4 regions of the Solibacillus sp. FSL H8-0523 genome follow, and region 3 is predicted to be linked to each of the others. Evidence: riboswitches for the same ligand, from Rfam matches in the RefSeq annotation. Region 3 holds a riboswitch; each other region holds the start of a gene.

Region 1 (5,997 bases), 1.2 Mb from region 3:
GATCTATGGCCATTTTTTGTTCCAATGCAGATAGTCGTTCTTTCATTTCGTGTAATTTTGTAAATGCTTGTGAAAGTACGTCAAATACTTTGATTTCTTTAAAGTTTGGGATTTGATGTAGGTAACCGATTGTTTGTCCCTTTGCTTTAACAATACGACCTTCATCTAGGGATTCAATACCCGCTAAAACTTTAAATAAGGTAGTTTTTCCACAACCATTTCGTCCAACGATTGCAACGCGTTCCCCAGTATTTACTTCGAATGACAGATTAGTAAAGATGGTGTTGCCACCTAATGTTTTTGTAATATTTTCTGCTTTTAATTGCATCTTTCTACGCTCTCCTTGGCGTAGCTAAAAAACACAAAAAAGACTGCTCATTAACGAAGCAGTCTTTCCTAAAATCGTGAAAAGAATGAGGTTAATTAGCTACGCATTATTTTTAATTTTTCTAAAAAAGGGCAGACTTATCCCGTTAGTAGCCAAATCAAAAGTAATGACACGTGCAAAATACATAGCTGTATCTACATTTACACCTGTCTCCATAGCTAAATTTTTCATTCTCCTCACCTCCGTCCATTTTAATTATTTCAATATTACCATATTTCAGTAAAAATAAATACTAAAAATGTAATTTTGTATGAGTCTATAGTTTCCTTAATATAAAAAACAGGCTGCCCTCATTTGTTGGCATCACCTGTTTAATAAAGTACACTCTTTTAAAGCTTCTATCCGTTAAACTATTGCTTTTAAATCGAGAAAAAATTCATAAATAAAATAACAACCAAAGCCAAATAATAACAACCCGGCAATAATAGAAGTCCATTTTATCATCTTTCGATTCATTACTTTTCTTGTCAATGAGACAATCGTTAAAAGACCAATATCATGTAGTAAAATACCTGATAAAATTCCTAACGCAACTATTAAAAATTGATGGCTATTCTCGCCTACATAGGAATCGGCTAAAACCGCGCCAAATACCGATATCCAAAACACTAAGTTCCCTGGTGAAACAGCGACTAATAAGCCATTTCGGTACGTAGAAAACAAGGATTTATTCACTTTTTCTCCCGCTAAGGTGATATCTTTTTCTGCATTTTTAATAGAATCAAAGGCAAGTATAAATAAAAAGATTGCCCCAACAATCCACAGCGGCAGTTGGATGTATGGTAGCGCTAAAAATTTTGCTACCCCTAAATATAACGCGAAAATTAACGCCAAATCAATCGTCATCCCGCCTAGCCCTACAGCCCAGCCATGCATAAAACCATTTTTCAATCCTTGTTTCGTCATCTCAACTGTAATAGCCCCTACAGGCATTGCAATAGCTAATCCCACCATTACATAGGCAAAATACAAACTCATGTAACCACTTCTTCCAAGCATGATTCCTTCTTACGTCCGTTTCATAAATATTATTATATTTGAATATTTATGAATTTTCAAGTTACTGCAAATTACAATAAATTAGTTCTTTTATGTGCATCTAATAGAAAAAGCACCCGAATAACTCGAGTGCTTTGACCATGTGGATTCGGAAACCTCTTTTCAAACCGTTAGCAATTTCCTGTATATTCTTTATCATTTAATTTTTCCACTTAAAATCTTGCTGAAGAGTGGAAGCGCAAGTACAGCAATGGTTAGGAATACAAACAAAAAGAAGAAATAATAGTTACCTAATTGTAGCCATTGTTCGTAAATAGGCAGTTGTCGAAAAGTCTGCACAGCAGCAAGGTGAAATAAATAAATGGCCATTGTACGTTGCCCAATTACGGTCCAACTATATTTCTTTGTCGGTACAGCTGCTAAAAAAGCAATCATCGCGACTCCACAAATCATATAAATAGTCAGTCGGTTTAACATCCCGTTACCAAAAATAAACGGTTCTAATTCAATATATGGCAACCTTCCAAATAACCATTCTCGCCAAGAGGTATCATTCATCACATACATACTGATAAATATGAGGACAAGTACGATAACGCCAATTAGCTTTCCTCTTTTCCCCGCCTTTTTTAATGGATCAACGGACAAATGATAGCCTGCTATAAAAAAGACAAAGAAATAAACTGTACGTGACAACGAAAATAGTTCATTAATAAATGGCAGTTCACCCGCGATTAATGAAATAACTAAAGCCACCACAATCATCCATTTTGATCGTGTGAAAAAAGGCAACAGTACACGCCAACAAAATAAACTGACTAAAAACCACAATCCCCAACGTAAGTTCTCAAAAAAATTGAACGTAACGCTAAGTTCTAAAACATATATATAATACGCCGTATAAAGAAATTGGAAAATAAAATACGGAAGTACGACCGATTTTATAAGCTTCCACCAATCTCTTTTCGTACGTAACACCTTTGCATAATAGCCCGTTACAAAGATAAATGCCGGCATATGGAACGTATAAATGAACATGTATAAGCTATCCATCCAGCGTGTTTCTCCAAGCATGCCTGATAGTGTGTGTCCCAACACAACACCGACAATTAACAGCGCTTTCGCATTATCAAAATACGCATCGCGCCCTCCAGCAGTTAACTGCTTGTCCATATTAAAAACTTCCTTCTTTAAAAAAATTACATGTGCTATCATAACAATTCATCGACCAATACGAAACCTTTTTGCTTAAAGTGTTTCATTTCCGAATCCCCAAACTAAATCGATTATTCAGAACTAACTAACAAATTGACTTATAGTAATTTTTCGTATAATCTAATGCTTATTTCAAAAAATTAAATAGTTTCTTATCATGAGAGATGGAGGGACAGGCCCTTTGAAGTCTCGGCAGCGGAATTTTTCTATGCCAAATCCTGCAAGAGTGCGTTCTTGAAAGATAAGATGAGTATATGAATGACTACATGCCTCTTCTTATTTAGTTAAGAAGAGGCTTTTTGTATGTATTAATTATGATTTGAACGTGAAGGAGACAGTCATGCAAAAAGGAAATCCGTGGGCACTTGTCCCATTTGTTGTGTTTTTAATTTTATTTATCGGTTCAGGTATTGTGCTTGATGATTTTTATGCCTTTCCGGTAATTGTCGCGATTACAATCGCAAGTGTTGTCGCCATTGTCATGAATCGCAAAGAACCATTTGCTAAAAAAATTGATATTTTTACAAAAGGTGCTGGCAACCCGAATGTGATGTTAATGGTACTGATTTTCCTACTAGCGGGGGCGTTTTCAGAAACCGCGAAAGGCATGGGGGCGATTGATGCAACCGTGAACTTTGCGTTATCAGTTATACCGCAAAATTTACTTGTTGTCGGGCTGTTTGTCATCGCCTGCTTTATTTCACTGGCGATGGGGACTTCAGTTGGTACGATTGTCGCCCTTGCACCAATTGGCTTAGGCATTGCGGAGCAAACGGATATTTCAATACCACTATTAATGGCAACAGTCATTGGTGGTGCTATGTTTGGGGATAACTTATCGTTTATTTCAGATACAACGATCGCATCGGTTCGTTCTCAAGGAGCAGAAATGAAGGACAAATTTAAAGTGAACTTTTTCATCGTGCTACCTGCTGCAATTGTTACTTGTATCATTTTAGCGGTGTTAACAGTAGATGCCTCTGCTCACATCGAATATGCTAGCTTTGAATGGTATAAGGTGATTCCGTATATTTTTGTTATTGTCTTTGCGTTAATTGGTTTGAATGTCTTTGCTGTATTAGCGAGTGGCATCGGTTTAGCTGGGATGATCGGCTTCATCGATGGTAGCTATTCAATTATGGAATTTGTGCAAGCGATTGGCACAGGAATGAGCAACATGTTTGAAATGGCGTTTTTAGCGATTTTAATCGGTGGGATGGTTGAAGTTATTCGTCATAATGGTGGGATTGATTTCATCGTCCATCTAGCAACTCGCAAAATCAAATCAAAAAAAGATGCGGAATTTGCGATGGCTGGACTTGTGGGTTTAACAGACCTCTCAACAGCAAATAATACAATCGCCATTATGATTGCAGGCCCTTTAGCTAAAAATATTGCCGAGAAGTATGAGATCGAACCGCGCAAATCAGCAAGTATCGTTGATATTTTCTCATGTGTTGTACAAGGGATTATCCCATACGGTGCACAGTTCTTAGTCGCAGCAAGTGTTGCAGGCATCTCCCCTATTTTAATGATGCAGCATTCGTATTACTCGATTTTAGTTGGGGTATGTGGTGTGATTGCAATTTTAATCGGTTATCCTAAGGCAAAAACGCAGAAATAATAATAGATTCCGTAAACGAGTGAAAGCTTGTTTGCGGATTTTTTTATTTCCTAAAATTTTTTTGAACTTTTCTGAACGCTCATTTGTATAGTTAGTAAATAGACAAAATTGGGGGTTTTTACATGTTGCAATTACACGAAGTAAATAAGGCCTATGCGTCACATTCAGTACTCCAAAATGTATCCATTACATTCGAGTTGGGGCAATGTTATTTGTTGCTGGGTGAAAACGGTGCTGGTAAATCGACATTATTTAAATGCATTGTTGGAGACGAGTCCATCAATTCTGGCATGATTACATGTAACGGCGAACAAAACGTTGCCGACTTAACCGCTTTGCAATACCAGTTTTTTGATAGCTATAGCTTTTTAAAAGTTAAAGAAGTCATCTCATTATTTACAAAGCTTCTTAACAGCCCTGCTTCTGTTGAAGAACTGTATGACATCTTAGATATAGCAAACTTTGAAAAAACGCTTATTAAAAATTGTTCTGGTGGTCAAAGAAAAGCACTTTCTCTCTATTTAGCGTTTTTATTGAATAAGCCCGTTGTTTTATTAGATGAACCATTTGCAGATTTAGATTTAAAAAAGAAAAAGCAGCTGATTGGCTATTTACAAAATGAAGTAGAAAACGGCAAATGCTTACTCATCATAAGCCATGAAATTGCTGGATTTGAGCCCTTATTTGATGTCGTTTGTATCATGAAGGATGGCCGGTTTATCGAAGTTGGTTCTTCGGAAGAACTGCAAAAGAAATATGTGAACCCTATTTTTCCTGGGTTAGAAGGGGTTTATTTTGAAATTACAGGTCAAGTTTTAGGGGGCAAAATTCGATGATGCAAATTACAAAAAGCTTTATTTTAGAATCCATTCGCAACACAGGTGTCTTTGTCGGTAATATTGTAACACCATTTATTTTCATTTTATGCTCGTGGGGCTGTACGCTCGCGATAAAGGATAGCCCTGAAACACTTGACTTCATGATTAAAGGTCAATTTTTGCCCATTTCGATTATGTTGCTCGTGTTTGCATTTGCCTTTTCACTGACGACTGTCTATTTAGCGGATTTACGCGCGAATAACACGTTACACTGGTTAAAACGCACGAGTATATTACCGACAACCTATTTTATCGGGATTGGAATTGGTGTATTTTTATTAATGAACGGCGCGCTTATTGCTGTACTAATTGGTTATGCGTTATTAATTTCAATATCATGGAAGGCACTTGTGACGATCATCATCATTTGTAATTTTGTGTTCCTTGCAATATATCCACTATGCTTTATCGTTGCCGGTGTAACAAAAAACGGCAAAACCGCGCAAAGTATGCTAACACCTGTGATGATCCTATTCATGTTTTCAATTACGATGCCGTCTCTATTTATAACGCTTAGCGACAAACAACCACAAGACTACTACGTCTTTTTAGCATGGAACCCAATGCTGTATTTAACAGATACATTGCAAGTTCAGCTTCAGCTCCATAGCGAAACATGGTTACCAATTTACCAATACGCCATCATTTTAAGTGTTGTTTGTGCATGCTTGACTGTGATTGCAAAAAAACTATATAGATAGGACGGATTCGTATGGGTTTAGGATTTATTATTTCGTTAGTTGCTATCGGGATTTGGACGATCATCATTTTATCGATTATGATTCCATTCAATAAAAAATACGTGGTGCGCAACAAAGTGACGAATAAAATCGATTATGAAAAAACAAAAATCTATTTACGCTGGAATGTCTTTGATACGTTAACACTCGTTC
Region 2 (5,997 bases), 130 kb from region 3:
TGGAAGCGTTCAATTTTTACAGTTGCCCCTGTTGTAAGCGCGGCACCTTCTGCAATTTTACGAATTTTGTTTGATATTTCCTCTGTTTTTGGCCAAGAAGTTGCACGGATGTAGAAACGTGCTGATGCATATTCTGGCACGATGTTTGGTGCATCACCACCATGTGTAATAATGCCGTGAATTCGAACATCGGATGATACGTGCTGACGAAGTGCGTTAATTCCGTTAAATAGTTGAATGACTGCATCTAGTGCATTAATACCTTTTTCAGGTGAAGCAGAGGCATGCGCTGCTTTACCGTAGAAGTGAAAATCAAGTGGATCAACAGCAAGTGATTCGTTTGTAACACCTGTTTTACCAGATGGATGTAGCATAAAGGCTAAATCTACATCTTTTAAATAGCCATGACGTACAAAGCTACCTTTCGCACTACCATTCGGACCACCTTCTTCAGCTGGTGTACCAAGTACAACGACTTTACCACCCGTTGTATCGATTGTCTCAGCTAAAGCGATTGCTGCTGCAACACTTGTAACGCCGATAATGTTATGTCCACATGCATGGCCTAAACCAGGAAGCGCATCATATTCTGCTAAATAAGCAATAGTTGGTCCCGGTTTGCCGCTGTCTTTTTGTGCGTAGAAAGAAGTTTCATGACCAGCAACAGCCGTTTGAACGTCAAAATCCGCTTCTTGTAGTAAAGCAACAAGCTGTGCGCTTGCAAATACTTCTTCATTTCCGATTTCTGGTTTGGCGTGAATGGCCTTACTCGTCGTGATGTATTTCTCGCTCTGTTGTTGTACTGAATGAATGATTGTTTCGTTTTCAATTGTTACTGTCATGGTAATTCCTCCCTTTATTTAGATATTACTTTTAAATCTTCGAATGATTTTTCTAATTCTTCATCTGTTAAGATTGTCATAAATTGACCACCGTTTGTATCTTCTTGAATGGCTTTTTCAATTTCTTCTGTATGGTAAAGTTCAATAATTTTTTTGTACACTTCGTTGTCTTTATCTTCTGCACGTGCAGCGATAATGTTGACATATGGGTAGGCATTTTCATCTTCCGCAACTTCACGATAAATTGGGTCCTCACCTGGATTTAAACCTGCTTGACCGGCAATCCCGTTGTTAATAATTGCTGCAACTACATCTGGTAGTACGTGTGGTGTTTGCTGTGCTGTCATTGGGATAATGTCTAAGTTTAATTTGTTTGCCGTAATTTTTGTTGGATCACCGAATAATCCGAAATCATCGGCTAATTCAATGAAGCCAGCTGATTCAAGTAAGCGTAGTGCACGTGCTTGGTTAGATGGATCATCAGGAATCGCAATTTTATCGCCTTCTTTAATTTCGCCTACGTCTTTAATTTTTTCTGAGTATAAGCCAAGAGGCGCGAATACTGTAGAGCCAAGTGGAATAAGCTCGTTTCCACTTTCATTGACATAGCTTGCTAAGAATGAAATGTGCTGGAATGCGTTTAAGTCTACTTCACCTTGTGCTAATGCGTTGTTTGGTAGTGTATAATCGGCAAACTCGATTAATTCAATATCGATGCCTTCTTTTTCAAGTTTTTCTTCTAAAATTGGCCACTGTGCACCATCTGCACCGTTTACCCCGATTTTTACGACTTCTTTGTCATCACCACATGCTGCTAATGTGAAAGCTGATAATGCTGTTAGGGCTGTTAATAAGATTTTTTTCATAAGTATAGTTCTCCTATCGTCTTAAGATTTTTTTTGCTAATGTATTGCCGAGCCATTGTGCGAGTTGTACTAATGCGATTAAAATGACGACGGTGACAACCATGACAGAGCCATCAAATCGTTGATAACCATAAGTAATGGCAATATGACCTAAACCACCGCCACCAACTGTACCTGCAATCGCTGAGAAATCGATTAAACTAATTGTTACAAAGGTTAACCCTAAAATAAGTGGTCCTAATGCTTCTGGAATTAACACGGTAAAGATAATTTGCAGTGGGCTCGCACCCATTGCTTTTGCCGCTTCAATAACACCCGGGTCGATACTGATTAAGTTTGTTTCTACAATACGTGCAATGCCGAATGCTGCGGCAATTGTCATTGGGAATACGGCTGCGCTTGTACCGATTGTTGTTCCCATAACAATTCGTGTTAGCGGCGAAATTGCTACTAAGAAAATTAAAAACGGAATGGGGCGTACAATGTTGATTAAAATATTAAGTACGTTAAATGTTAACTTGCTTTCTAAAATATTATTTTCACGTGTTACGAATAAAAGTATTCCTATGGAAATACCAAGAATTGAACCAAAACCAAGCGTCAAAATAACCATATAAAGTGTTTCGCCAGTTGCTTCAATAATTCTTGGCCAAAATGTACTCCAATCAACCTTCATTTAATAGCACCTCCTCTACGTCAACTTGCTGTGAAAGCTCTTCGATGACTTTCTTTATTTGTTCGTCCTCACCCTGGAATGAAATGAGCAAGTTACCAAATAATTTTTGTTGTAGCTCTCGTACGGAACCATAAATGATGTTAAATGGTACGTGATGCTTTTGCGTAATTTCAGAGAGTAGCGGGTTATGTGTGAGCGACCCTTTAAATAATACGCGGTATAAATGCTGCCCACCAGAACGTTGCCACTCTTGTAAGATCTGTGGTGAAGGAACATCTTGGTGCACCGATTGAATAAAACGCTGCGTTGTTGTGTGCTGTGGTTGTGTAAACACTTCGTACACATCTCCTTGTTCAATCACTTGCCCTTGTTCCATGACTGCGACACGATTACAAATCGTCTGAATAACATGCATTTCATGGGTGATGAGTAAAATCGTAATGCCGAATTCTTCATTTACTCGTTTTAACAGTTTTAAAATATCAGCTGTCGTTTCTGGATCCAGTGCGGATGTTGCTTCATCGCAGATGAGAATATCTGGATTCGTTGCAAGTGCACGGGCAATTCCGACACGTTGTTTTTGCCCACCAGATAATTGTTCGGGGTAGTCTTTTGCTTTTTCAGATAGCCCCACGAACTTTAAAAGCTCTGTTGTACGTCGCTCGATTTCAGCTTTTGGTGTACCAGCCAGTTTAAGTGGATAGGCAATATTGCCAGCGACTGTTCGTGATGTCATCAAGTTGAAATTTTGAAAAATCATACCGATGCGGCGACGTAATTGGCGTAAATCTTTTGGAGCTAGCGATGCTAAATCAGTTCCTTGTATTTTGACAGTACCTGTAGAAGGCTTTTCAAGTAAGTTGACTAAGCGCAGTAGCGTACTTTTGCCAGCACCACTGAAGCCGATAATCCCAAAAATGTCACCTTGTTCAATGGTTAAGTTCACATCGCGAACCGCATGAACTTCACGATCTTTTATTTTAAATGACTTTGATATATTCGAAAATTCAATCATTTTAACGCCCACCTTTATTAGAATACAATGCGAAATTTTTCATAAAAAAAACTTTCGCATCTTAAAAATAAGATACGAAAGTTTGAAAAGTCTACTTTTGTTCTTATCTCTCAAGTCATTACTTGCAGGATTTGGCACGAGGCTAATAAGCTGTTGCCGAGACGTCTCAGGGCCTGTCCCTCAGTCTCTCTTGATAAGAAATATTTAATTGGTTGCTTGCTGTGAACCTAATATTAAATCCCAGTAAACTGATTGTCAATATATATTTTTCGAAAAAATATTTTATTCTGAATAATATTCGATTATATGAGATATGGGAGGAAATATTTGTTAGAATAATATTTTAGAGAAATGAATAGGAGTGAAAAGAATAATGACAAAGAGAATTGTTCAAATTGTAGTTATGCTTTTAGTATTTTTTAGTTTTCATACGAGTGGGCAAGCGAAGGTATTTATCGATGTGGGAGACGGTTCAAAATTAGAACAAGAGCTGGTGGTTCTTAGTGATTACGGTGGGATTACAATAACACCGAACGAAGCATTCCGAGTAAATGAAGCCTTAACACGTTATGAAATGGCTGAATTTTTAGTGCGTACATTACAGTTAGATCTAGAAGTAAGTGCAATCCCTACATATGCAGACATAGCACAAGATGATGAAAGAATGCCGGTTATTGCTGCGATTACCGAAGCTCGTATTATGTCGGGCTTTGAAGGCAATTTTAATCCCGATGCAATAGTAACACGTGTTCAAGCGGTGAAAACGTTAGAACAAGTGTATCAATTAACTGGTCAATCGAAATTAGGTTATATAGATATTAAGACAAATCACGATGCGTATGCTACGATTCAAGCATTTATTGCAAATGGAATTTTTATTCCAGCAAAAAATGAAAAATTTAACCCGAATGCACAGATAGCACGTGGAGATTTTGTTTCCTACTTAGCACGTATTTTAGAGCCGACATTACGTCTAACAGAACCTAAAGAGCCAGTGTATGAAAGCTGTGTTGTGGAGACGGATAAAAAGCGCTATGTTGTCGATGTCGCGGTAACAAATATGTGGAATAAATCAAATCAAACACGTAACATTGATTATCCATCAAAGAAAGATCCAGTAGACATGCAAAAATGGGTGTCATCTTTATCGATCATGCAAAAAAAATGGCTTGTTGGGAAAACAGATACACAGGCATTATATGGCGATGAGGTAACGCTTATAGAAAAGAAAGGAAAATGGTCTCGAATTGCAGCAAAGGATCAGTATGTGCCGTATTTAAAGGCTGGTTATCCAGGATGGGTGCCAGAATCACATGTTGCTGTTACAACGAAAAACTATGATGATTGTGCGATTGCAGTCGTAACGGCAAAGAAAACAACATTAATAAACGAAATCAATAAAGAGAAGTTCTTAGAAATTAGTTATGCAACGATTTTACCGGTAGTTAAGACAGATGACACGTACTATCATGTCGAAACGCCAAATAAAGGCATTAAATTATTAAAGAAAAGCGATGCAAAAACGTATCAAAAGTATAGTGATATACCAAAACCAACAGCTGAAACGATTATAAAAGAGGCCAAACGTTATTTAGACTTACCATACTTATGGGCAGGTACATCTTCTTGGGGCTATGATTGCTCAGGTATTTTATATGCGGTATTCCGCACACACGGCATTATGATTCCGCGTGATTCGTTCTACCAAGCAAAGGGTGGTAAGGCAGTAGCGAAAAAAGATTTACAGCCGGGCGACCTTGTATTTTTCGCTTATAATGGCGGTAAAGGGAAGGTATACCACGTAGGACTTTATCTTGGTGGGGGTAAAATGCTCCATGCACCACACTATGCGTCAAAAGTAAAAATTGAAAACATGAACCAAGGCGCATATAAAAGAAACTATTCTGGCGCACGCCGATACTTATAAAAATTAATCCGCAATCAAATTTAAATATATTTGATTGTGGATTTTCTTATTTATCACTAGTGGGAAATTGGGTATATATAATAGAATAAAGAAAACGAAGTGGGAGGCGTTGGAATGAATGGTTGGTTATTAGCATCTGTTATTATTGTCGCAATCGCGGTTGTTGTATTAATCGTCTGTATCGTTGCGGTCATTGTCCCGTTTAAAAATACAGCGACGGTCTTACTTGCGCACGCAGATGGCATTCAAAAGCAAATGAATGGTATTCAAACACAGACAACTCAGCTTGCAGCAACAGCTGATAAAATGAAGCAAGACATCGAGTATAAAAAGGAGTCAGTGCAGGGCGTTGTTCAATCGTTGAAAAATACAGGCACCGTGTTAAATGAAATCAATGATTCCACGCAGGCCCTAACGTCTAAAGTAATAAAAAAAGCAGCGGATGATCCGAAGCGTCAAGCACAGGTGGAGCAATGGACAAATACAGCAATGGGCTTTTTAAATCGTAAAGCTTAAAAAAACAGATGAAATGGACCACGAACGGGTCATTTCATCTGTTTTTATTTGTTTATAGAAGCTCTTCAATCGCCTTTTCGATATCAAGCATCGAAGTATCGGGTTCAAAGCGTTTGATGACTTTCCCTGTTGAATCTACTAAAAACTTGGTAAAG
Region 3 (5,997 bases):
TACAGTGGTATAAATACACCGCATTTAACACTTCACGACCAACTGGCGGTAAACCGAATGACACGTTACTTACGCCAAGCACGGTTAAACACCCTGGTAAGTGTTCTTTAATGAGACGAATCCCTTCGATTGTTTCTTCAGCTGCTCCGATATATTGCTCATCGCCTGTACCAACTGGGAACATTAATGGATCAAAAATAATATCCCCTGGTGACATGCCCCATTTTTCTGTTAGTAATTTAAACGAGCGTTGGGCCACCTCAAGTTTTTTCTCACGTGTAACGGCCATCCCGATTTCATCAATTGTACCTACAACAAGTGCGGCACCGTACTTTTTGACGAGTGGCATCACCGCGTCAAAGCGCTCTTCACCGTCCTCTAAGTTAATCGAGTTAATGATTGCCTTCCCTTGTGAAAACTTAAGTGCTTCTTCCATAACCTTTTCGTCTGTTGAATCGATTACAAGCGGCACCTTCACTTTTTTCACGACTTCTTGCATGAAGTTTTTCATATCTTCCACTTCATCACGGTCTGGGTTTGCTAAGCAAATATCAATGACATGCGCCCCATTTTTCACTTGGGCACGCGCAATTTCAGCCGCCTCTTCGAATTTCCCCTCGATGATTAAGTTTTTAAATTTACGTGAACCGATAACGTTTGTACGCTCTCCAATAAATAATGGGCGCATCGAATCATCGTATTGTAAAGGTTCAATCCCTGAGAGAACGTGACCGTGCGTCGCCTCTTTTGGCTGACGCGGCGCATAGCCGTCAACTGCCGCGCGAATGGCTGCGATATGTGCTGGCGTTGTCCCACAGCAGCCGCCCACAATATTTAACCAGCCCTTTTCAGCGAAGCCTTGTAGTTTTTTTGATAACGAATCCGGCGTCTCATGGTAGCAGCCCTCTTCATCTGGTAATCCCGCATTTGGATAACAGCTAATATAACCCGTCGAAAGCTCCGCTAATGAACGCAGGTGATCGGTCATAAATTCTGGACCTGTCGCACAGTTTAACCCTACTGATAATGGCTTGATATGTTCAATCGAAATGTAAAAGGCTTCAATCGATTGCCCGGCTAATGTTGTCCCCATCGGCTCGATTGTTCCTGAAATCATCACCGGAATTTCTTTACCTAACTCTGTAAATGCGCGGTGTACCGCAATCGTTCCAGCCTTAACGTTTAACATATCTTGTGACGTTTCTAATAAGATTAAGTCCGCGCCCGCTTCGATTAACGCCTTTGCCTGTTGGTAGAAGTTTTCCTCTAGCTCCTCAAACGAAATACCGCCTGTTACCGATAGAGTTTTCGTCGTTGGCCCCATTGCTCCTGCAACAAAGCGTGGCCATTCTGGTGTTGAAAATTCACGTGCCGCATCTAATGCGATTTTGACAGCACCTGTATTGATTGCATCCGCTTTATGTCCTAAATCATACTCATTTAATACAAGCGGCGTTCCACCAAATGTATTGGTACAAATAATATCTGCGCCCGCTTCTAAATAGGCACGATGAATTTTTTTTAGTACATCAGGACGTGTCAGTACAAGGTTTTCGTTACAGCCATCTAAGTCCTCGCCGCCGAAATCTTCGTACGTTAAATTTTCAGCCTGTAGCATCGTCCCCATGGCACCATCGATGACTAAAATTCGTTTTTGTAATTGCTCATGAATTGGGTGATTAAACATTTGTTTTTTCTCCTTTATGTTTCGCGTCATACTGTTTTACATAATCCATTAATTGTAATGTCATATCGTATCGTAAAAACGGTGTAATTAAGTAAATACCGTTGAAATACTGACATGCTGTATCTAGTAATTCTTGCGCGATTGCTAAGCCTTCTTGTGTTGCTGCCTCTTTATCGTCCCCACATGCTGCCATGCGTGCTAATACTTCATCAGATAGTTTAATGCCTGGCACTTCATGGTGTAAAAACTCGGCACTGCGTGATGAAGTTAGTGGCATAATGCCGATATAAATAGGCGTTTCTAGATGCTTAGTTGCTTCGTAAATTTCTACAATTTTTTCCTTTGTATATACCGGCTGCGAGATGAAGTAATCCGCGCCATGCTCAATTTTCTTTTCTAAACGCTGCACTGCGCGATCTAACACACGCACGTTTGGGTTAAAAGCTGCTGCTACAGAGAAGTTCGCCTGTTTACGTAGTGACTTCCCGGTAAACGAGCCACCTTCATTTAATTGCTTAATGAGTGAAATTAACTCCATTGACGACACATCATACACACTCGTTGCCCCTGGGAAATCGCCAACCTTTGTTGGGTCTCCTGTGACAACTAAAATGTCATGTAGCTCTAGTGCATCCAGCCCCATTAAATGAGACTGTAAGCCAATTAAGTTACGGTCACGGCAAGTTAAATGTGGCAGTGAGCGAATGCCGTACTCCTTTAAAATCGCCGCCATCGCGATATTACTAATACGAGGTGAGGCTAATGAATTATCTGCCATCATCACAACATCCGCGCCCGCCTCTGCTAGCTTTTTCGCACCCTCCACAAAGCCATCAATTTCTAAGTGACGCGGTGTGTCGAGTTCAACAATTACCGAACGCTCGCGCTTTGCTTTTTCGTGCAGTGGTTCATGTTTACGCGGTTCTGCCACGCGGACAAATTCCGTACGTCCCTTTGTTTCTGCCTTCTCTTCAATTGGCGAAAGCTTGGCTAAACGTTTTTTCGCTGCTGCGATATGCTTTGGCGTTGTCCCGCAGCACCCACCAATTAAACGCACGCCTTGGTTCACTAACTCTTCTGCGGCACGTGCAAAATAGTCCGTTTCCGATTCATACACAACGCGGCCGTCTTCTACATCTAAAAGTGAGGCATTCGGATAAGCCGATAAATATGCCGTTTCCGGTAGACTTACTCCTTCAAACGCTTGAATCGTATGGAATGGCCCTAGTCGACAGTTGCTACCTACAATATCCGCTCCTAAACGTTGTAGATCGTGTAACGCTTCATTTAGCGACATCCCGTTTTGTAGTACGCCTGCTTCTTGCATCGTTACTTGCGCGATAATCGGTAAATCCGTTAATGTACGCAGTAGTTGTACACTCTGCGCTAATTCTTCAAAATCATAATACGTTTCAAGTAAAAATCCGTCTGGCTCACCGGCAAGTAGTACCTCCGCTTGCTCTTTAAATGCCACTAAAATTTCCTCTAGTGTGGCATCGCTTTTACGAATGCCGCGAATCCCGCCAATTGTTGCAAGTACGTACTGGCCACCCGCTGCTGCGCGCTTCGCGATTTTCAGTGCCGCTTCGTTAAATTCCTGCACACGTCCCTCATAGCCGTAGCGTGCGAGCTTAATAGCATTTGCTCCATATGTATTCGTTTGAATAATATCTGCACCCGCAGCGATATACTCTCCGTGAATTTTTTCAATAATTTCCGGACGTGCCACATTCATTTCCTCATGACAATAATCCAGTCCATACGAATATAATAATGTGCCAATCGCACCGTCTGCCGTTAATACCTTTGTTTTTAAATCTTGTAGTAAACCCATCGCCTTCACTCCATTATTCACAGTATTTTCAGTCTATTAACACTATAAAAAAGCCTTCTTTTCATATAAAAAGAAGGCTTCTATCATGTCGGATTTCGTTTCCTTCTCATCTTCTGGCGAAGCGCCAACTGGATTTAGCACCTGACAAATGAAATGTTGGTTGCTGAAGCTTCACCGGGCCAGTTCCCTCTGCTTCTCTCGATAAGAAATTTTATGAATTTTTCAAATAATTAAATGAATCATAACTTTATCACACTGGAACGTCAACCCTTTAGGCAAATAAAGTGCTTTTTCATGCAATGAAAACGCTTCATTTGGGTAATTCCGATTTAAACACGTGCGATAATTTGTTCGGCTGTTTTTTTGCCATTTTGAATACACGCACCAATTCCAACACCAAAATAAGAGCAGCCCGCAAGTAAGACATTTGGATAATGCAAAGCTAATTCTTTTATCACATGACCTAACGCTTCGTTATGTGCTAAATCATAACGCGGCATTTGGCCGATCCACTTTGTGACGTTAACAACAGTCGGCTTTTCTTCAATGCCCAGACTTAGTTTTATATCGCCTAAAGCGACCTCTGTCAGTTGTTCATCGGTCATGGCAGCTAGCTCCTCGTAGCGCGGATTAATGTTTTTATAGAACAAACGGACAAGTAAGTTACCTTCTGACGACGTATGCTTCCATTTACGACTCGTCCATGTTGAGGCATTACATACTAAATCTGAGTTATGGGATACGATAAAGCCCGTGCCATCTGCTGGTAACATGCGATCTGCCACATCAAAACCAACATACATCGTTAATGCTGAGGCAGTCGTGAATTTTTCTAATTGCGTACGTAAACCAGCGTCTTGTAATACCGTAGACACCGTTTCATTTGGTGTTGCAAGGACAACGATATCCGCAATAAGCGTTTCGTTTCCTAACACAACACAGTAGCGCTCACCCTGTTTTTCAACGGCTTGAATCGCTGTATTTTTCATGAATTCCACTTCTGGTAAAGTCTCTTCTAATCGGTCAATCAACGCCGATAAGCCACCTTTAAACGAAATGAATTTTTTATTTGCCGCCTTCTCAAATTGTGCACGGTTTGCTTCAAAGCCTTTCATAATCGAACCGTACTCATTTTTATAGTCGACTAAATAAGGCAATGTCGAGTTGAGACTTAATTGATACAAATCACCTGAATATACCCCCGCTAACACTGGTGCGATTTGTTTACGCACAATTTCCTCACCTAGGAAGTACTCTAAGAAATGGCCAATTGAGCTTTCCTTTGTAAAATTTGTGTTCGGTAATTCTAAATCTTTTAGCGCACGCTGTTTGCCTTCTTCTGAAATAAGTGTACTTGCCATTAACGACTCCATGCTCATTGGAATACCAAACGTTGAACCAGCTGGAATTGCGTGTAACTCGTTATTCGTATGAATATAGGAAATGCCCGTTTCGTTATAAACGAGTTCACTTTCAAATCCTAATTCCTGCACAAGCTCTAACACACCCGGATGACGGGCAACGATTGAATCCGCCCCTGTTTCCATAATAAAGCTTCCATCATGCTCTGAATGAATTTTACCGCCTAAATATGGTTTTTTTTCGATTAATACTAAACGTGCGTTGACATTTTTTTCCGCCAGTTGTTTTTTTAAATAATGCATCGTCGTTAAGCCAGTAATTCCGCCGCCAACTACTACTATTGTTTTCATATTTGTTTCGCTCCTATTTGTTCGCTCTTAATTTCTTTTTTCAGTATAAGCCTTTTTTACGAAAAATAGGGCTGACGGATATTACAATTTTGTATAAAAAAATGCACGCTAAGGGAAATCCCTTAGCATGCATCTAGTTTCCTTTTTCTAATGACTGCGCAACTTGTGCTAACATATCTGCTGCATCTGTTACTTCGTCAAAAGCACTGCCTAATTCTACAATTACCTCGCCAATCTCGCCGACTTCTTGCTCAACTAAACTATTTTGTATTTTCGTTTCTTGCATTGACTCGACGATCGCATTAAATTGTATTTCCGTATTATGCATACTTTGCTCACCAACTAGTACCGCTGATTTAATTTCTTGAATCGACTCTTGAAGTTTGGCCGTACGCATATTTGTATTTTGTAACAACGCTTCAACATTTACTGCCGATTCTTTTGTTTGTTCAGACAGCTTACGAACCTCACCAGCTACAACACCAAACCCTTTACCCGCTTCCCCAGCACGTGCTGCTTCAATTGCCGCGTTAAGTGCAAGTAAATTTGTTTGGTTGGCGATGTTTGTTACGATGCCCATTGTAGATTCCATTTCTTTTGAAACCTCTGTTAGCTTGTCCATCTCCTCTGAAATCAGTCCTACTGAGTGATGAATGGCATTCATGCTTACGGTTTGCTGTTGAATCTGAACTTTCCCTTGATACGCTTGATCTGTTGCAACTTTAGAAATATCAATCGCCTTTTTCGCATAGGCAATCATCACA
Region 4 (5,997 bases), 610 kb from region 3:
GCATTCGTTAGCTTACCTGGCGTTAGTTTTAGCTGAAGCCACGGTGATGTTAATATAATTCCTGCACAATCTATTTTTTTCTTTTGAAGTACGTAAGTTGCAATCGTTGCGCCTAACCCATGACCAATAACAAATAACGGTAAATTATATTCTAGTGCTACTTTAAATAGTAGTTTCGTATATTTTATATAGCCTTCAAAGTCTTCGTCGTGATATCTTGCAAATTTTGCTTGCTCTCCATGTCCCGGTAAATCTCCCATGACAACGTGAAAGCCTGCACTTCGAAACTTTTCAATTAACCATGCGTACCAGCGATGATGCTCATATACACTGTGAAGAATTACGATGACTGCTTTTGGTTGCTCTTCAGCTTCCCATTTCCACATGGCCAACCCACGCTTTCTATCAAATCTCTATTTTCTATCATACATCGCACCTAGAAGAAATGCTAATTGAAAATTCCTGTCCATCTGTTACGATAATAATAGCACTTACTATTTTATCTAAGAAAAGAGGAATTGCCCATGATTTACCCTTACAAAGACAAATCACCCGTGATCCACCCGAGCGCATTTATTGCTGATTACGTAACTGTTACAGGTGACGTGACAATCGGTGCTGAGTCAACAATTTGGTTTAACACGGTAATACGTGGTGATGTAAACAAGACGATTATCGGCGAACGTGTGAGTATTCAGGATTTATCATGCCTTCACCAAAGCCCAGCTTACCCGTTAATTATTGAAGATGAGGTAACGGTTGGACATCAAGTAACGTTACATAGCTGTACAATCAAAAAACGTGCTTTAATTGGTATGGGTTCCATCATTTTAGATGGCGCTGAAATTGGTGAAGGAGCCTTTATCGGTGCAGGTAGTCTTGTGCCTCCTGGAAAAGTGATTCCGCCTAACTGTTTAGCGATGGGGCGTCCTGCAAAAGTAGTACGTGAAATAACTGAAGAAGACCGCGCTGACATGGATCGTATTATTCGTGAATACGTAGAAAAAGGGCAATATTACAAGTCATTACAAAATGACGCTACGAACAATCACATGTAACAACATACAGTTTCTTCCTATTAAAGAGCGTAATTTTGTTTAAAAAAATGGAGTCACCAGTAGTTAATTACTACCGATGACTCCATTTGCATTTTATAGACCTGCTTTTGCTTTAAGAATTTCTGCTTTATCTGTTTTTTCCCAAGGGACATCTATATCTGTACGACCGAAGTGACCGTAAGCAGCTGTTTGCTTATAAATCGGACGACGTAAGTCTAACATCTTAATAATTCCTGCTGGGCGTAAGTCGAATAATTCACGTACCCATTCAACGATTTGCTCTGAATTTACTTTGCCTGTACCAAATGTGTCAACCGCGATTGATACCGGTTGTGCTACACCGATTGCATACGCTAATTGTACTTCCGCGCGATCAGCTAAGCCTGCTGCTACGATATTTTTTGCTACATAACGTGCTGCATAAGCGGCAGAACGGTCAACTTTTGTTGCGTCCTTACCAGAGAACGCGCCACCGCCATGACGTGCATAACCACCGTAAGTGTCTACGATAATTTTACGACCTGTAAGACCTGCATCCCCTTTAGGTCCACCGATTACGAAACGGCCTGTTGGGTTGATGAAGTATTTTGTCGCTTCATCTAATAATTCAGCTGGTACAACTGGTTTAATAACAAATTCTTTCATGTCTGCTTGAATTTGCTCTAATGTTGCTTCTTCATCATGTTGCGTTGAAATAACGATTGTATCCACACGTACTGGTACGTTGTTTTCATCGTATTCGATTGTTACTTGTGTTTTACCATCTGGACGTAAGTAAGCAAGTTCCCCTGATTTACGTACTGCTGCTAAACGACGCGCTAATTTATGTGCTAGAGAAATCGGCATTGGCATAAGCTCTGGTGTTTCGTTACATGCATAACCGAACATTAAGCCTTGGTCACCTGCACCAATCGCTTCTAACTCATCATCTGTCATTGAACCTTCACGTGCTTCTAACGCTTGGTCAACACCTTGCGCGATGTCAGGAGACTGTTCGCCAACCGCTACAAGTACTGCTAAGTTTTCAGCGTCAAATCCGTACTTACCGCGTGTGTAGCCGATTTCTGCTACCGTATCACGAATAATTCCTTTCATATCTACATATGTTGAAGTTGTGATTTCGCCCGCTACTAATACTAAACCTGTTGTTACCGTAGTTTCACAAGCTACACGTGCATTTGGATCTGCTGCTAAAATGGCATCTAAAATAGCATCTGAAATTTGGTCACAGATTTTGTCTGGATGTCCTTCCGTTACACTTTCTGATGTAAACAGTCGACGATTTGTCATGTCATTTTCCTCCTAAATTCACTCTTACTAAAGATACGGTACTCATTACCCATGTCCGCTTATTTTTTCGATAAAGTGAAACTTGGCTCGGTGCGATTTAACATCCCCAAGCTTTTACCAATCGGGCTTTAAGAGACCGTTGCTTGTCCACTTACGCCATGTTTCACTTCCCCATTAAAGTAAACAGTTACTGTCCCTTAATGCAGGATAAACGTCAAGCATTTGCTTTGACACGAGGTTTTGAAAGGCTGTTACTTTTATCGTTCTAATTTATAAACAAAAAAATCCCTTTTCTCATGAGTCGCGTTCATCACGCGTGAGGAAAGGGAATTATATTCGATACCTTTCACTCTTATCGTTCAAGGGTAGTTTTGCCCTTGCATCAGGTTGGCACCAACACGCGACTTGCGCAGGTTGCCGGGTTTCATAGGGCCTGCCCCTCCACCAGCTCGGGATAAGAGTATCCGTTCAATTACACATCTTACGTAAAAACGATGCCCCTGTCAATTAATTTTGTCTTATTTCGTACAGTTTTAAAATCGTTAGAAATTCATTAAAAAATAATTCAGAATTAGTATAGATTATTATATTCAATGTGTTATACTATTTTTGAATTAACAAACAACTCCCCTTCACAAGGGAATACTATAAAAAAGGATGGTATTTAATAGATGAATTCGGTAGAAATTGCTAACGAGCTGAAAGAACTTTTAAACGGGGAAAACATTCAATCTCAATTATCAGTTCCACAATTAGTTGAAAAAGCTACATCACGTGGAGAAGCAATGTTAACTGTAGAAGGCGCATTACGTGCTGAAACAGGTAAATATACTGGCCGTTCTCCTAAAGATAAATACATGGTTGAAGAAGAAGGTTCAAAAGACAAGATCGACTGGGGCAAAGTAAACCGTCCGATTTCTGCTGAAGTCTTCGACAAGCTTTACGTAAAAGTAATGGACTACCTAAAAGAGCGCGATGAATTATTCGTATTCGACGGCTTTGCAGGAGCAGATCCAGCTTCTCAATTATCTATTAAAGTAATTAATGAATATGCATGGCACAACTTATTCTGCCACCAATTATTCATCCGTCCAACAGCCGAAGACTTAGCTTCTTTCGCTGCTGACTTCACAATCGTATCTGCTCCAAACTTTAAAGCAGATCCAGAAGTAGATGGCACAGGTTCTGAAACATTCATCATCACTTCACTTGAAAAGAAAATCATCTTAATCGGTGGTACTGAATATGCTGGAGAAATGAAAAAATCAGTATTCGGTATTATGAACTACTTATTACCAGAGCAAGGGATTTTCCCAATGCACTGTTCAGCAAACGTTGGTGAAGAAGGCGATGTTGCTTTATTCTTCGGTTTATCAGGTACTGGTAAAACAACGTTATCAGCAGACGCTGACCGTAAATTAATCGGCGATGATGAGCACGGCTGGTCAGATACTGGCGTATTCAACATTGAAGGTGGTTGCTATGCAAAAACAATCAACTTATCAGAAGAAAATGAACCAGAAATTTACAACGCGATTCGTTTCGGTTCAGTATTAGAAAACGTCGTAGTAGATACTGAAACACGCATTTGTGACTATGATGACGGTTCATTAACTGAAAATACACGTGTAGCGTACCCAATCGACTACATCGATAACATCGTATTACCATCAGTAGCAGGTCACCCAAATACAATCATCTTCTTAACAGCAGATGCATTTGGCGTATTACCTCCTGTTTCTAAATTAACAAAAGAACAAGCAATGTATCACTTCTTAAGCGGCTTCACTTCGAAATTAGCTGGTACAGAGCGCGGCGTTACAGAGCCGGAGCCAGTATTCTCTACATGCTTCGGTTCACCATTCTTACCACTTCCTGCTACTGTATATGCGGAGCAGTTAGGCCAAAAAATCGACGAGCACGGTTCTCAAGTGTTCCTAGTAAACACAGGCTGGACTGGCGGCGAGTACGGTGTAGGTTCTCGTATGAAGCTTTCTTACACGCGTGCAATGGTTCGTGCAGCGATCGAAGGCAAATTAAACAATGTAGAAACAATCCAAGATGGCGTATTCGGATTAAACATCCCTGTCGCAATCGAAGGTGTTCCAACAGAAGTATTAAACCCTCGTGAAGCATGGGCTGACAAAGCAGCGTACGATAAAAAAGCAGCTGAACTAGCTGAGCTATTCAACAACAACTTCGCGAAGTTTGCAAATGTTGATGAAGTAATCGTGAAAAAAGGCGGTCCTTTAGCGTAATTTGCTAGGAAAAGGCATTCGCGCCAATATACTGGCGCGAATACCTAGACTCGCTCAATCAATGCGACATAACGTTTAACCTACGAGTGTCTTACTAACATGTTGCTCAGATCAGGATAAACATCATATAAATGTAATGTATATCATAGTACACAAAAAGGATGCTACGCACGGCTCTAATGCGTAGCATCCTTTTTTGATTTCATCCAACTACATAATTTCTGAACAGTTAAACGATTTAACTTCGGTGGGAAATGATGCTTTAAGCCAAATGAAAACCAGGTTTCTACAACTTTGCCTTCATCTTTTAAATAGAGCTCAAGCTGATAGGCATGCTCGATATCCACGTGCTGGTCTTCAGTACCATGAATGATCAGTACGGGCGCTTGAATGTCTGCCACATCATATAATGGTGTGCGGTCCTCATAGTTTTCTGGTACTTTATTTGGCGTGCCCCCAACAATACGCTTTAAGCCGCGACGCATATCCACACGTTCCCAATAAGTTGCCGTTGCATCTGAAACCCCAGCCCACGTTACAAGTGATTTCACCTCATCCGATAAAATTGCTGTCCATAACGCCATTAAACCACCGCGCGAAAAGCCGAATACATTCACTTTTTCAACCGCAATAAATTGTTTTAATACCATGATGGCGTTCATCGCATCATGACGATCATCGCCTGCAAATTCGTCTTTCCCTTCGCCCCCTCGATTGCCTCGGTAATACGGTGCAAATACGACAAACCCTTGGCTAGCAAATTGTGCAACACGCGCTGGGCGTACCATGCCGATTGACTGTAACCCACCTCGTAAGTAAAGAAGTGCTTCATAGTCCCCTGCTTCTTTCGGGCGTGCTAATAAGCCTTTTACACGTAACCCCTGTGACCAATAAGTGACCTCATCCAAACGAATGTGCGCATTTGGCGATGGGTATGGGCGTATTGCAAAAACCTTACCATTGTCGTTCATGATTTTTCACTTCCTGTAACATCTTTTTCATGCCGGCATCTCGCATGTAAAAGCTTAAATTTGGCTGTTGCCAAAGCTCTTCTTCTGTTAGCCATAATATCCCGTCTGTCTCATAGTCACCAACAAAAGGTTCGATTTCTTTTACCTTCACTGTGAAAACCGCCTTACAAAACGGAATGTTATCGTGCACAATATAATACGCAAACCACTTTGCACCTTCTACAATCACATTGGTTTCCTCATACACTTCACGAACAGCCGCTTCTACGAGTGTTTCTCCCTCTTCTTGCTTGCCTCCCGGAAACTCTACGCCTCGGCTTGTATGAATAGTACAAAGCCATTTCCCTTCGTGCTGCACGAGCGCTAATACATGCCTCGGCTCCACGGTAAATGGCCCTTCATCAAAACGTAAATCTACCT

Evidence for each region. A riboswitch is a leader RNA that binds a small molecule or an ion and turns the genes downstream of it on or off. The one in region 3 is predicted to bind S-adenosylmethionine.
Region 1: it holds a riboswitch for S-adenosylmethionine, as region 3 does, so the genes downstream of both, NSQ62_RS12835 (Na+/H+ antiporter NhaC family protein) here and NSQ62_RS19040 (bifunctional homocysteine S-methyltransferase/methylenetetrahydrofolate reductase) in region 3, are expected to answer to the same signal.
Region 2: it holds a riboswitch for S-adenosylmethionine, as region 3 does, so the genes downstream of both, NSQ62_RS19725 (ATP-binding cassette domain-containing protein) here and NSQ62_RS19040 (bifunctional homocysteine S-methyltransferase/methylenetetrahydrofolate reductase) in region 3, are expected to answer to the same signal.
Region 4: it holds a riboswitch for S-adenosylmethionine, as region 3 does, so the genes downstream of both, metK (methionine adenosyltransferase) here and NSQ62_RS19040 (bifunctional homocysteine S-methyltransferase/methylenetetrahydrofolate reductase) in region 3, are expected to answer to the same signal.

The regions. Positions count from the first base shown of each region.
Region 1 covers NZ_CP150291.1:2,576,535-2,582,531, forward strand. The annotation lists gene abc-f (ABC-F type ribosomal protection protein) at 1-328, opposite strand, end outside; gene NSQ62_RS12820 (RAxF-45 family protein) at 428-559, opposite strand; gene NSQ62_RS12825 (LysE family transporter) at 734-1,366, opposite strand; gene NSQ62_RS12830 (acyltransferase family protein) at 1,583-2,560, opposite strand; SAM riboswitch class I at 2,752-2,850, shown strand; gene NSQ62_RS12835 (Na+/H+ antiporter NhaC family protein) at 2,928-4,226, shown strand; gene NSQ62_RS12840 (ABC transporter ATP-binding protein) at 4,349-5,062, shown strand; gene NSQ62_RS12845 (ABC transporter permease) at 5,059-5,805, shown strand; gene NSQ62_RS12850 (group-specific protein) at 5,817-5,997, shown strand, end outside.
Region 2 covers NZ_CP150291.1:3,942,495-3,948,491, reverse strand. The annotation lists gene NSQ62_RS19740 (M20 family metallopeptidase) at 1-842, opposite strand, end outside; gene NSQ62_RS19735 (MetQ/NlpA family ABC transporter substrate-binding protein) at 857-1,708, opposite strand; gene NSQ62_RS19730 (methionine ABC transporter permease) at 1,722-2,384, opposite strand; gene NSQ62_RS19725 (ATP-binding cassette domain-containing protein) at 2,374-3,399, opposite strand; SAM riboswitch class I at 3,500-3,599, opposite strand; gene NSQ62_RS19720 (NlpC/P60 family protein) at 3,773-5,326, shown strand; gene NSQ62_RS19715 (DUF948 domain-containing protein) at 5,441-5,842, shown strand; gene NSQ62_RS19710 (glutathione peroxidase) at 5,895-5,997, opposite strand, start outside.
Region 3 covers NZ_CP150291.1:3,807,847-3,813,843, forward strand. The annotation lists gene metH (methionine synthase) at 1-1,687, opposite strand, end outside; gene NSQ62_RS19040 (bifunctional homocysteine S-methyltransferase/methylenetetrahydrofolate reductase) at 1,680-3,521, opposite strand; SAM riboswitch class I at 3,625-3,729, opposite strand; gene hemG (protoporphyrinogen oxidase) at 3,851-5,233, opposite strand; gene NSQ62_RS19050 (globin-coupled sensor protein) at 5,367-5,997, opposite strand, start outside.
Region 4 covers NZ_CP150291.1:3,194,409-3,200,405, forward strand. The annotation lists gene NSQ62_RS15885 (alpha/beta hydrolase) at 1-386, opposite strand, end outside; gene NSQ62_RS15890 (gamma carbonic anhydrase family protein) at 525-1,058, shown strand; gene metK (methionine adenosyltransferase) at 1,152-2,348, opposite strand; SAM riboswitch class I at 2,698-2,809, opposite strand; gene pckA (phosphoenolpyruvate carboxykinase (ATP)) at 3,020-4,606, shown strand; gene NSQ62_RS15905 (prolyl oligopeptidase family serine peptidase) at 4,783-5,577, opposite strand; gene NSQ62_RS15910 (NUDIX domain-containing protein) at 5,561-5,997, opposite strand, start outside.